3 regions of the Lysinibacillus sp. FSL P4-0201 genome follow, and region 3 is predicted to be linked to each of the others. Evidence: riboswitches for the same ligand, from Rfam matches in the RefSeq annotation. Region 3 holds a riboswitch; each other region holds the start of a gene.
What was found. A riboswitch is a leader RNA that binds a small molecule or an ion and turns the genes downstream of it on or off. The one in region 3 is predicted to bind thiamine pyrophosphate.
Positions count from the first base shown of each region.

Region 1: another riboswitch for thiamine pyrophosphate. It lies ahead of thiT (energy-coupled thiamine transporter ThiT); the one in region 3 lies ahead of thiM (hydroxyethylthiazole kinase).
Region 2: another riboswitch for thiamine pyrophosphate. It lies ahead of thiW (energy coupling factor transporter S component ThiW); the one in region 3 lies ahead of thiM (hydroxyethylthiazole kinase).

Region 1 covers NZ_CP151995.1:3,992,534-3,996,752, reverse strand. The annotation lists gene MKY76_RS20215 (SMC family ATPase) at 1-1,777, shown strand, start outside; gene MKY76_RS20210 (hypothetical protein) at 1,815-1,937, opposite strand; gene MKY76_RS20205 (DUF4870 domain-containing protein) at 1,993-2,316, opposite strand; TPP riboswitch at 2,442-2,549, shown strand; gene thiT (energy-coupled thiamine transporter ThiT) at 2,683-3,243, shown strand; gene map (type I methionyl aminopeptidase) at 3,406-4,161, shown strand; gene MKY76_RS20190 (hypothetical protein) at 4,191-4,219, opposite strand, start outside.
Region 2 covers NZ_CP151995.1:901,648-905,866, reverse strand. The annotation lists gene MKY76_RS04275 (ABC transporter substrate-binding protein) at 1-162, shown strand, start outside; gene MKY76_RS04270 (MFS transporter) at 654-1,850, shown strand; TPP riboswitch at 1,917-2,024, shown strand; gene thiW (energy coupling factor transporter S component ThiW) at 2,118-2,618, shown strand; gene MKY76_RS04260 (VWA domain-containing protein) at 2,806-4,219, opposite strand, start outside.
Region 3 covers NZ_CP151995.1:3,421,244-3,425,462, reverse strand. The annotation lists gene thiE (thiamine phosphate synthase) at 1-23, opposite strand, end outside; gene thiD (bifunctional hydroxymethylpyrimidine kinase/phosphomethylpyrimidine kinase) at 13-837, opposite strand; gene thiM (hydroxyethylthiazole kinase) at 825-1,592, opposite strand; TPP riboswitch at 1,676-1,773, opposite strand; gene MKY76_RS17145 (acyl--CoA ligase) at 1,964-3,547, shown strand; gene sppA (signal peptide peptidase SppA) at 3,734-4,219, shown strand, end outside.

The DNA.
Region 1 (4,219 bases), 570 kb from region 3:
TCAATCATTAGAAGGCTATGAAAAACAGGTTGAACCCTATGAAAGCTATTTAGAACAATTACCGAAACTACGGGAACAGGTTGCTTTAATCAAGCAAGCGGATAAATATAAACATGCCGTAGATTTAGCTAAGCAGGATGTAGTTGCTTCAGAAAGTCTCTATCAAGAAAGTAAAGAGGCTCTTCAACTTTTGCAGCAACGATGGCTGGCGAGTCAAGCTAGTATTTTAGCAGAACAACTGAAGGAAGGAGAACCCTGTCCTGTTTGTGGTAGTATGACACATCAGAAAGCACACAATGAGCAACTGGAAGTTATTGAGCTTGCTCAAGTGGAAGCATTAAGAGCGAAGGCATCATCAGACGAGCGTAAGTATTTGGAGAAAGAGGCATTTTTAGCATCAGCGCAGCAACTTCTTCAAGATACATGGCGACAACTCGATGCTCAACATATTAAACAAGAAGACCAACCACAGATCACCGCTACTTTACATGAAGTTGAACAAGAGATTGCTGCATTAAAAATTATTCAACATCAATTAGCTGATGTGCGATTAAAAATAAAGCATCAGCATGACCGAATAGAGCAGCTACGAAATAAGCATATGAAGCTAGAGCAATATTTAGCAGAGCAGATAAAAGAATGGACAAAATTACAAGCGGTTGTAGACGAACAACTTAAGCAGATGCCCCCTAATTTACCAACTTTACAGCAATTAAAGCAACAACTTAATGAAGTTAGTAAACAGAAAGAAGAGCTTCAAAAAAGTTGGCAAGTGAGTCAAGAAAATTTGCATGCAGCAAAGGAAGCAGCTAGCAATGCAACACTAACTGTAGAAATTGCCAAACAGTCCTTTGAGGAATTACAGCTTAAAATGAATGAAAAGCTTCAGCAATTTTCAGCAGATATGCAAGAAATAGGTTTCGAAAGCTATGAGGCTTATGCAACTGCTAAACGGAGTACCATACAATTGGATGCACTTCGAAAAGCATGTAGCGACTATGCTTTACAAGTACACACGTTGCAAATTCAGATTACCGAAGGGGCTACATACCTTCAAGGAAAAGAGAAGCAAGATTTAGAGGCGATGGAAGCAAGAGTAGAACAGCAGCGAATTTCCTATGAGGAAGCATTTAAACGTTTGCAACAGATGAATGGCTTTATACAAGCATGCCAAGGCTTTAGTGAAAGGGTGGAAGAAATAGCGAAAGAGCTTCATTTACTTGAACAAGAAGCAGGACGAGTAAAGGAGCTCTATGGATTATTAAATGGACAAAATTCGAAAAAGCTATCCTTTGAGCGTTATATACAAATTAACTACTTAGATCAAATTACAGAAGCCGCAAATATACGTCTGTATCATTTATCAAACGGTCAATTTGAGCTTAGACGTTCAGATAGATTAGAAAAGCATGCGAAGCAAAGTGGCCTTGGTCTTGATGTTTATGATGCTTATACAGATCAATTACGAGATGTCAAAACTTTATCAGGTGGTGAAAAATTTAATGCTTCGTTGAGCCTTGCATTGGGGATGGCAGATGTGATTCAAAGCTACCAAGGTAATATTCATATTGAAACGATGTTTATTGATGAGGGCTTTGGCTCGCTTGATGAGGAATCACTAAATAAAGCAATCGATACATTAATTGATTTGCAGGATTCTGGTCGTATGATTGGCGTTATTTCGCATGTACCTGAATTGAAATCTGCGATGCCAGCAGTTTTACATGTGGAAAAAACATTAAATGGCCATAGTCAAACCCATTTTGAAGTGAAATAAAACGAAGGCGTATTTCTAAAAGGAATACGCCTTCGTTTTATTTTTTTCGAGTTGTGGTTGTAGGCGTTGTGCCCTTTTTTGCAGCCATTACTTTTTTTACGATAGGAATAACAATAGGTGCTAACTTAACGGCAGTTTTTACAACGTTTGATACTTTCATCCCAAAACAGCTCCTTTTACAATTACTACTACCTGTTTCACTTAAAAATAAAACATTAACGGATAACACGAACAGCCTGAATTATATTCCAAATCACAATACCGAGTGAGACGAGAGCATAGATGGCGAATGAAGCAAACCAAATAATCATCACTGTCTTGTTACTGGAGGTTGGATCTAAACTAAATGTAGAAAAAACAAAGACAATAAAGAATAGAATGCCAAAAACAAAGGGTATTAAATGAGAGACAAGTGCACGAATCGAATGGCTTTTTACATCACTGTCTTTTGTCACGAAATATACAATTAATGGAACGATAAAAGGGGCGAAGAAAATACTAAGATAACTAAAGGCAGCTAAAATTTTTTGATTCTCCATAGTTGTACCTCCTTTTTAAATATTTACGCATGAAAAACAGCAAAGTTTCAAAAAAATGATGTATGGAAGGTTGTAATCCTTCAATCCTTTGCGTACAATGAGAGTGTTCAAATAAATTCAGATGTAACGACCACAAGGGGAGCTGATGATGTCAGCTGAGACTGGGCACGTAATGCCTTGACTCTTCGAACCTGTAAGTTAACGCTTGCGTAGGGATGTGGATAGAAACCGACACTTGTACGATGTGAGGCTCTGTCCTGACATCGTTTTTTCGTCCTTAAAGGAAAAAGGTGTCAGAAAGAGACATATCAGCGCTTTTCTATTCCTGCTCTTGTATCCTACATCGGAACAAAGGAGAGAATATGTATGGACAAAAAAAGACTATTAATGCTAGTGGAGATTGCGATTTTTGCAGCGATAGGTCTCGTACTGGATCAGGTTTCCTTTAAAGTATGGGCACAAGGCGGCTCAGTTAGTCTTGTTATGGTACCGATTATGTTAATAGCATTTCGCTGGGGCTTAGTAGCTGGTCTTACTACGGGACTACTTGTGGGTGTTATGCAAACAATGTTTGGTTCTTATATCGTGCACTGGCTACAAGGATTACTGGATTATGGCGTTGCTTTTACTGTTGTAGGATTAGCGGCGGTTGTACGTGGACCAGTGTTAGACGCTGCTAAACATATGAACAAAACAAAAATGGCACTTTATATAATCATAGGTACCGTTTTCGCAGGCTTCTTACGATACACAGCACATACAATCGCTGGTGCTGTATTTTTTGCCGAATATGCGGGTGACCAAAATGCATGGATCTATTCCATCATCTACAATGGTACATATATGCTACCAGCAACCATTTTAACGGCTATCGTTGGTGTTCTTTTATTTACAGCCGCTCCCCAATTAATGCAAAGAAAAGCTTAATGCTAGTCCCTTCACAGGAGTGGAGGGACTTTTTTGTCGTGAATAACTCTTTTAGCACTTTGCAAAGTAGGAAAGCATACAATATTTAAAGCGTTTATCGTTATACGCATAAAAAGTTATGTTATATTAAAGAATAGATATTAGATGAAAGGGACGTTATACATGATTGTAAAAACGCAAGAAGAGATTGAAGCTTTTAAAAAAATAGGACGCATTTGTGCTGAAATTCGCGAAGCAATGAAAGCTGCCACAAAACCAGGTGTTACAACACTTGAGCTTGATGAAATTGCTGGTCGCATGTTTGCAGAGGCTGGTGCTATTTCAGGACCAAAGGGAGAATATGATTTTCCAGGGTATACATGTATTAGCGTCAATGAAGAAGTAGCACATGGTATTCCAGGAAAGCGTGTTATTCAAGAGGGAGATATCGTAAATATTGATGTTTCAGGCTCTTTAAATGGCTATTTTGCTGACACAGGTATTTCATTTGTTGTGGGTGATGGCTATGAGGACAAAGAAAAGCTTTGCCGTGTTGCTAAAAGTGCCTTTGATCGAGCAATGACAAAGGTAAAGGCTGGATCTAAATTAAATCAAATTGGTAAAGCTGTTGAACGCGAGGCAAATGCTAATGGGTTAACTGTTATTATGAATTTAACAGGTCATGGCTTAGGTCAATCTTTACATGATGAACCAAACCATATTTTAAATTATTACGATGCATGGGATACTACTATTATGAAAGAAGGTATGGTCCTTGCGGTTGAGCCATTTATCTCAGCAAATGCAGAGCATATCGTAGAAGCAGGTGATGGCTGGACATTCGTGACACCTGATAAATCACTTGTAGCTCAAATCGAACATTCAGTCATTGTAACAAAAGATAAACCAATTATCTTAACGTCATTAGACGAAGAATAGGATGCAATGAAAAAATCCTGCTAACCAATTTATTTTTGGTAGGCAGGATTTTTTTTAA
Region 2 (4,219 bases), 2.1 Mb from region 3:
ATTGCCGCTATGGACTTAATGGACGAAGAAGTTGTTTCTGACGAACGCTACTATCCTTCTGAAGAACAACGCGATACATTAGAGGTCTACAAAAATTTAGGACCTGATTATTTAGGGAAATACAACGAATTATTTTTAGAATTTAAAATGAGTATCAGATAATTAAACTAGCGAATTGGTTTTCACACCAATTCGCTAGTTTTTTTCTCTGCTTATCTAACTGTTTATTAAACTAAGAACATTTTCAATCGACTATTTGCATTATTATATTTATAAAATATTTTATCTAAATTTTAATAGATTCTCACATTAGTGTATTTTTGATAGTCCATAACTTCTAACGCTCAACATCGCTACAATTTATAGCCATGCTTTATGCCATTACAGACAGACTCTCCAAATTTTTAATTCTCCCTTTATAAGAGAAGTCCCTCAATTGTTGTTGCTTTACTAATTTATCCTTCCATAGCTTCTTTTCCCTCAACTTTTATGACTAAAATGTATTATTTCATCATGCATAGGTGCGTGGATAAAAACTTTTGTGGAAAACCATTCTAAATATAGAACCAGTACTATAATCTTAACTATTAGCCAAGCAATAATTCTTTATGATAGACTGTACTATATTTGATTACAAAAAGGGGGTTCATTCGATGACCCAGCAGAAGTCCAATAAGGCGGCTTTGTATATTTTAATGTTTAATATGTTTATCGCAATGGGGAGTATTGGCATTATTATTCCTGTCATGCCAGAGTATTTAAAAATATTTGGTGCAGCAGGACAAGTTCTAGGTATGCTAATCGCAACGTTCGCCTTAGCTCAATTCGTATTTTCTCCTATTGCTGGGAATCTTTCAGATCAGTACGGACGAAAAAATTTAATTATTTTCGGTCTTATCGTAACAGGTCTTGCACAAATCGGATTTGGCCTTGCTACAGATGTATGGATGCTCTTTTTAGCACGATTTTTAGGTGGTCTAGGTTCCGCATTTGTTGCACCTCCTATTATGGCTTTTGTCGCTGACGTCACAACCTATGAAGAACGTGGGAAAGGTATGGGGATGTTGGGTGCCGCTATGTCTCTTGGCTTTATGATTGGACCTGGTATTGGTGGCTTTTTAGCAAAGGTAAGCTTACATTTCCCATTTTTCACAGCTGGAGCTGCAGCCATTGTAGCATCTATTTTATCTTACTTTTTATTACCTTCTACCAAACCAAACACTGCTCAACAGAAACAAAAGCAAGACAATCTGGCGAAGCAAATGGCTCGTTCCATACATATGCCTTATTTTGTTATGCTCATAATTATGCTGGTGTTCTCGTTTGGAATTGCAAATTTCCAAACGACATTGTCATTATTTGTGACAGAAAAGTTTAATTACACACCTGTAGATATAGCGATTATATTAGTTGTTGGTGGTGCTTTTGGAGTAGTAGTACAAATGTTTATTATTACACCACTGTTCAATCGTTATGGTGAAATGAAAGTAGTACTAGTAAATTTATTTATTGCATCCGTTGCTATTTTCTTAATATTATTTGTTTCTGGCTTTGCCCTTATTTTAGTTGTAGCAACAATTTTCTCTACAGCAACGACATTAATTCGTCCAGCTGTTAATACACTCATCTCAAAGCTTGCAGAGAAAGAGCAGGGATTTGCTGCGGGCTTGAATAATGCCTATATGAGCCTCGGAAATATGATTGGACCCGCTTTGGCAGGTTTATTATTTGACTGGAATATGAATAGCCCATATATTTTCGGTTCTATCATATTATTAGCATGTTTCTTCCTAGCGCTCATCTGGACAGTGAAAAAAGCACCTCATTTAATGCATCCCGATACAAAATAGTCTGAAAAATCATTGACTATTTTTTGCAGTATGTTACATTATTGTTGATTCACAAAATTGAATGATTTTAACCACTAGGGGAGTCTTTAAAAGGCTGAGACGTATATGGTAATATACGGACCCTTTGAACCTGATCTAGTTCACACTAGCGGAGGGAAGTGGCGCTACTTGCTGTTGTCACTATACACACAAGGCCGCTTCCTATTGTTTAAAGGGGGTGGCCTTTTTATTTTTCCTCACGAACTTTACCAAATAGGAGTGAACTTTATGTCAATTCGTAAATTAACAGTCATGGCTTTATTAGTAGCCGTTGCTGTTGCAGGCTCTACTTTCGTATCCATCCCAACAGGAATCGCACGTGCTTACCCCGTTCAGCATGCTATTAATGTGATAGGAGCCATTATACTTGGACCCGTACCAACAGTTATAGTTGCCTTTGTCACTGCCATCATTCGTATCCTTACTGGAACAGGCTCTCTACTAGCTATCCCTGGTAGTATCATCGGTGCGTTCTGTGCTGCCCTTGCCTATAAATATAGCAATAAAATGTGGTTAGCTGGTATCGGAGAAGTTATCGGAACGGGCATTCTGGCTTCACTTATTGCCGTCCCTTATGCAAAATTATTCATGGGAACATCTGTAGCAGTATTCTTCTTCCTACCAGCCTTTTTAACATCAAGTACGATCGGTGCTATTTTAGGTGTAATGGTTGCGAGTAGCTTGCGTAAAACAGAGCTAGTAAAGAGGTTTAATTCTTCTCTTTATTGAGAGAAATTGAATTATGAGCATTCATTGAGCTGGGGTAGTCCAATTTGGATCGCTTTTCTTCTCTTTATGAGCAAAGAGCCTACTTTTTAGATAATTCTTACCCTCTTTACAAAGGGGATAACTCTTTATTTCAGGGAATATAAAAAGCAGTGCAAAACTATTCGAGTTTGCACTGCTTCCTCTATATTTAAGATCGTTTTTTCATGCCTTTTAACAACTGTGCTACATTCGTGTCTTCTGGTATAGTTTTTTCCTCAACCAGCGGCTCTTTTTTCTTCGCATTCGTTAGGAAATTCCAACCAAAACGTCTTATGGTAATATCAATAAAGAAAAGAAGTATACTCGCTAAGAGTAGCCATGTGACAATATTTTGCCGATCTGCTCCTTTTGTCGTAAAGTCACGGAAGACATCTTGTGGTTCCTTTAAAACAGTGCCTCCTGTTCGTTGAGTTAACTCTTCTATCAGTTGGTTATTTACAGGGAGTAGTTCGTATTCAGCACTATAAGGAACACTTAGCCCTGCCTGATAAATGGCCTGCTTTTCATCTGCTATACGGAAGAAAATTAATCCAGGTTCAGCTTGTACTACAGCTCGAACTTGAGATGCGGAAATGGTTTCAAGTTGTGTTTCTAGCTCCTCCCCTGCTTCATTTACCGCTACAATATCTAAAAATGCGGCTTCATTTGTAGGGTCTGTAATCATAAAGGAACCATCTGCTTCCAATCTTACATCATAGGCTACATCATTGTAGCTTGGTAGCATTTGAGAAATAAGTGTTTGCCAAAATGCTCCCCAATTCTGCCATCTTGCCCAATCTCCAGTCCATTTACCCGTTGAATCAGATGTAAAGGCAAATGTTTTACCAAGACCATATTGCCACTGCGCTAACACAGGATCTTCTTTCTCGCTTTCTGCTACAACAGTAGCCCCCTGTTTTGCCGTTGTCCCAATATATGCATTCATTTGTGGGACACCATTAGCAAACAGTGAGTTCCATCCTGCTGCATTATAAATTGCCGGATAGAATGGATTGTCCTCAATATAGGTGCGGGAAATCATAGCTGTTTCTCGAGATAAAATAGAAGGAATGGTTTGCTCATCTATCACATCATAGAAACGTCCACTGCCCATGTCACTAAGCGCTTCTAATAAGTTCGCATCGGCATCTTGTCCAATCGCTACTGTCGATAAGGTTATACCCTCTTCTTTCCCTTCACCAATTAAATCCTCATAGTTCCCTGCCTGTGACTGCCCATCTGTTAAGAGGATAATATGCTTACGTTGGAGCTTTAAATCAGCAAGGTTCTCGTAGGCTTTAGCTAATGAACTATAGATTTCTGTTCCCCCACCAGGTGTTACTGATAAAATAGTATCCACAGCCTCTTCTTTACTGTTAAGAGGCCCTGTCTCTATAATCTCCCAAGGACGATCATCAAAGGCGATGAATCCTAATGTATCCTCGTCTCGCAACATCTCAACAGAACGTGCCGCTGCTTCCTTAGCAAGCTCAAGCTTCGAGCCTTGCATACTGCCAGAACGGTCAAGTACAATCACTAATCCTAAGGAAGGTAATTGCTCCTTGCCCTTAATTTCCATTTCC
Region 3 (4,219 bases):
AGCTCCAAATCCTCACGTTTCATGAATAATCACCTCACAGCCTTCCTTATACTGTTGATAAGCAAAATGATTAGTGGGTCCATGACCATTTCCAATCGATAAATTAAACATAATAGCTAATTGGATAAATTTTTTAGCTTCTATAATGGCATTTTCCAGAGCAAATCCTTGTCCAAGAAAAGCAGTAAGTGCTGCGGAAAATGTACATCCAGTACCATGCGTATTTTTTGTTTGGATTCGTGGAGACTGCAAAGAAAAAGAACGTCCATTTTTGCAAAATACATAATCAATGGCATAAAGTGGATCTGCTAAATGACCACCTTTAATGATGACACATTGTACACCTAGCTGTAACAAGCTTTGAGCTACTTCTTTCATATCTTCAAAATGATGAATAGATCTCCCAGTAAGTGTCTCTGCCTCGGGTATATTGGGCGTAACAACCGTAGCAAGTGGTAATAAAGTTGAGCGTAAGGCATCGATAGCTTCTTGCTGTAATAGGCTTTCCCCACCTTTTGCAATCATCACCGGATCAACAATCAGTGGAATGTTTAGCTCCCTGATCTTGTATGCAATTGCTTTGATAATTTCTGAGGAATAAAGCATTCCTGTTTTAATCGCAGCGATTGGAAAATCTTCTACTAAGGCCTCTAATTGTTTTTTTATAAAGGAAACGTCAATAGGGCAAACACCTGTTACACCCAAAGTATTTTGAGCAGTTAGAGCAGTAATAACAGAAGTACCAAACACTTCTAATTCCTGAAATGTTTTTAAATCAGCCTGTATACCCGCGCCACCACCACTATCTGAGCCAGCGATTGTTGTTACAATATGCATGAAGCTGCACCATCCTTTGATAAGCGATGTATAGCATTGAGTAAGGCTATTTGAAAATCACCAATGTCTGCAGTAAATGCGGATGCCAGTACACCTGCTTTTTTATAGTAAGTAAGTGTTTCTGTTAATTGTTGGTAAGGATTATGGCTTACACTATAGGCTGCGCCACAAATTGCGCTAAGTAAACAACCTGTACCCGTTACTTCCGTCATTTGTGGATGACCACCAGCGATCCATTGGCTATGCTTGCCATCAGTTATAAAATCGCGTTCTCCTGTGACAATAACAATGCATTGATAGCGTTGAGCCAATGATGTGGCTTCTAATTCCATAGCGATAGTGCCATGACCACTATCGACACCTTTTTGTTGCCAATTTACACCAACTATTGCTGCTAGCTCGCCGAGATTACAGCGAATCACGGCAAAGTGTATGTTTTCCAGTAAGTATCTTACGGTTTCCTTACGATAAGTTGTGGCTCCAACTCCGACAGGATCTAAAATAACAGGAATACCAAGTTTATTGGCTTTTTCACCTGCTAATAACATGGCACTTTTTGTGCGATCATTAAGTGTTCCAATATTAATTAATAATGCTTGAGCAATGGCCACCATCTCCTCTACCTCTTGGTAGTCATCGGCCATTACTGGTGAAGCACCTATCGCTAATAAACCATTTGCTTGAAAATTTGCCACTACATAATTTGTAATACAATGGATAAGTGGTTGCTGTTGACGAATTGTTTGAAAAATCATTGTAGTCCTCCTTTAGGGATGGACGTAAGCATGCAAAAAAGGCTCTTTTTGTGTAAAAATGCACGAAAAGAGCCTTTCATCTGAAAACGATGTTTATTGCTCCCTACGTCAGTATTAACTAACAGGTTCAAAGGGTCAGGTTTTACCTTCTCAACTCTTACGAGTCCCCCTGCAATCTTGCTTTTAGTTGACCAAAATGTACCATACTTTTCATTTGTATTCAATAGCAAGTTTTCCTATAGATAAAATGTGACCGATGCCATATAGGAGGGTATGATAGTTGTCATGACTTTACCGAAATTAAGCACAAACCATTGAAAATGCTGAAAAAAGAGTTTTATAATGTGTCATAACAAAAGGGGGCAATTGCCATGAAAAGACAAGATTTAGTTGCACCAGAATGGTATAACATAGTAGAGGAAATTGAAAAATATGCTCAGGATGCAGCCAAAAATGCTTTAATCATTTATGAAGAAAACCAAGACATCCAATGTATTACATATGCACATTTATTGGAAAAAGCGAATCAAGCAGCACATGTATTCACCAAGCAAGGTTTAAAGAAAGGTGATGTCATTTTAGTAATGGTACCACGTTCGGTTGAAGCATATATTGTGTATATTGCTGCATTGAAAGCGGGTTTAACTATTATTCCAAGTTCTGAGATGTTAAGAACAAAGGATATTGAGTATCGAATTCATCATGCAAATGCTAAAGCAGTTATTGCATTTGAACCCTATATTGAACAGTTCGATAAAGTGGGAAATTTACAAGACATACTGCAATTTGTCATAGGGAATGCACATGAACCTTGGCAGAACATACTTGAAAAAATGAATAATCAACCTACAACCTACATAAATCCTATCCCAACAAAAAGCACAGACAATGCATTTTTAGCCTATACAAGCGGAACAACAGGAAATCCAAAAGCAGCAGTGCATACGCATAGTTGGGGCTATGCTCATTTACGAACAACAGCACCACATTGGTTGGGTGTACAAGAAAATGATATTGTTTGGGCGACTGCAGCACCAGGGTGGCAAAAATGGATTTGGAGTCCATTTCTAGCTACTTTAGGCAGTGGTGCTACTGCATTTGTCTACAAAGGTAAATTTGAAGCAGCTTCTTATTTAGCATTGCTTGAGAGATTCAAAATCAATGTACTATGCTGTACACCAACTGAATATCGTTTTATGGCAGCGCTTGAAAATTTACATGAATATGATTTAAGTGCAATTCGCCAAGCTGTATCAGCTGGTGAGCCATTAAATAGTGAGGTTATTAGAGTATTCTTGGAAGCATTCAAATTACAAGTGCGAGATGGCTATGGACAAACGGAAAATACATTATTGGTAGGCACAATGGTAGGGATGGAAGCGAGAGTTGGGTCTATGGGAAAACCTACTCCTGGCAACACTGTTGAAATTATTAATGATTTGGGCAAACCTGTTACAATCGGAGAAGTTGGTGATATTGCTGTTCATCGCGAAACGCCAGCACTCTTTAAAAAATATTTAAATGATCCTGAACGTACAAATTTACAATTTCGTGGGGATTGGTATATTACAGGAGATCGTGCCTATAAAGATGAAGATGGCTACTTTTGGTTTGACGGACGAGGAGACGATGTTATTATATCCTCAGGCTATACAATTGGCCCTTTTGAAGTAGAGGATGCTTTAATGAAACATCCAACTGTAAAAGAGGCTGCTGTTATAGCGAGCCCTGATAAAGTAAGAGGAAATATTGTCAAAGCATTTATTGTTCTGCGCAATGGTGAAAAAGGTGATGGAGCGCTTATTCAAACACTCCAAAGTCATGTTAAATCATTGACCGCTCCTTATAAATATCCACGTGCTATTGAATTTGTAGAGGAACTACCAAAAACATCTTCTGGGAAAATTAGACGTGTCGAATTACGGCAACAAGAAATCAAACACCTCCAATTATAATCATTTCCTAGGAAATAATGTCGAAAATCAAAGTTCATCAAAGGTATGGACTTTGATTTTTTTATTTTTTTTAGGTAAGGTAATATGAGGAAATACATAGCTTAAAGCTTTTTGTGTTTAATTATTGCAAAAAAATGAAACAAATTGGCAAGTCATACGTATTACGTGTTGAGGAGGCGGAAAGACATGAATGTAAAAAGGTGGGTTGCTTTAGTAGTGGCTGGTGTTCTTTTACTATTTTCGTTAGGAATTAATACCATTTTTGCGCTATTTAAAGCAGATTTCCTAGGTAATTTTGATAGCTTAATGGCAGGTAATAGCTTAGATGTATATGAAAATGTCATTGAAGGGGAGAATTTTGATAAGCGAATTGCTTATTTAAAGGTAGATGGAACGATTCAAGATATCGGCTCAAGTACATTGTGGCAACCAGTTGCCTATGATCATCAATTTTTCTTAGAACAATTGGATAATATTTTATATGATGAGTCCATACAGGGTGTTGTTTTAAGCGTTAATTCACCAGGTGGTGGTGTAAAGGAATCTGCAGATATCTATAAAAAGCTACTAAAAATAAAAGAAGAACGACAAATTCCAATTTATGTATCAATGGATTCTATGGCAGCTTCAGGTGGTTATTATATTTCTGCACCAGCAGATAAAATATTTGCC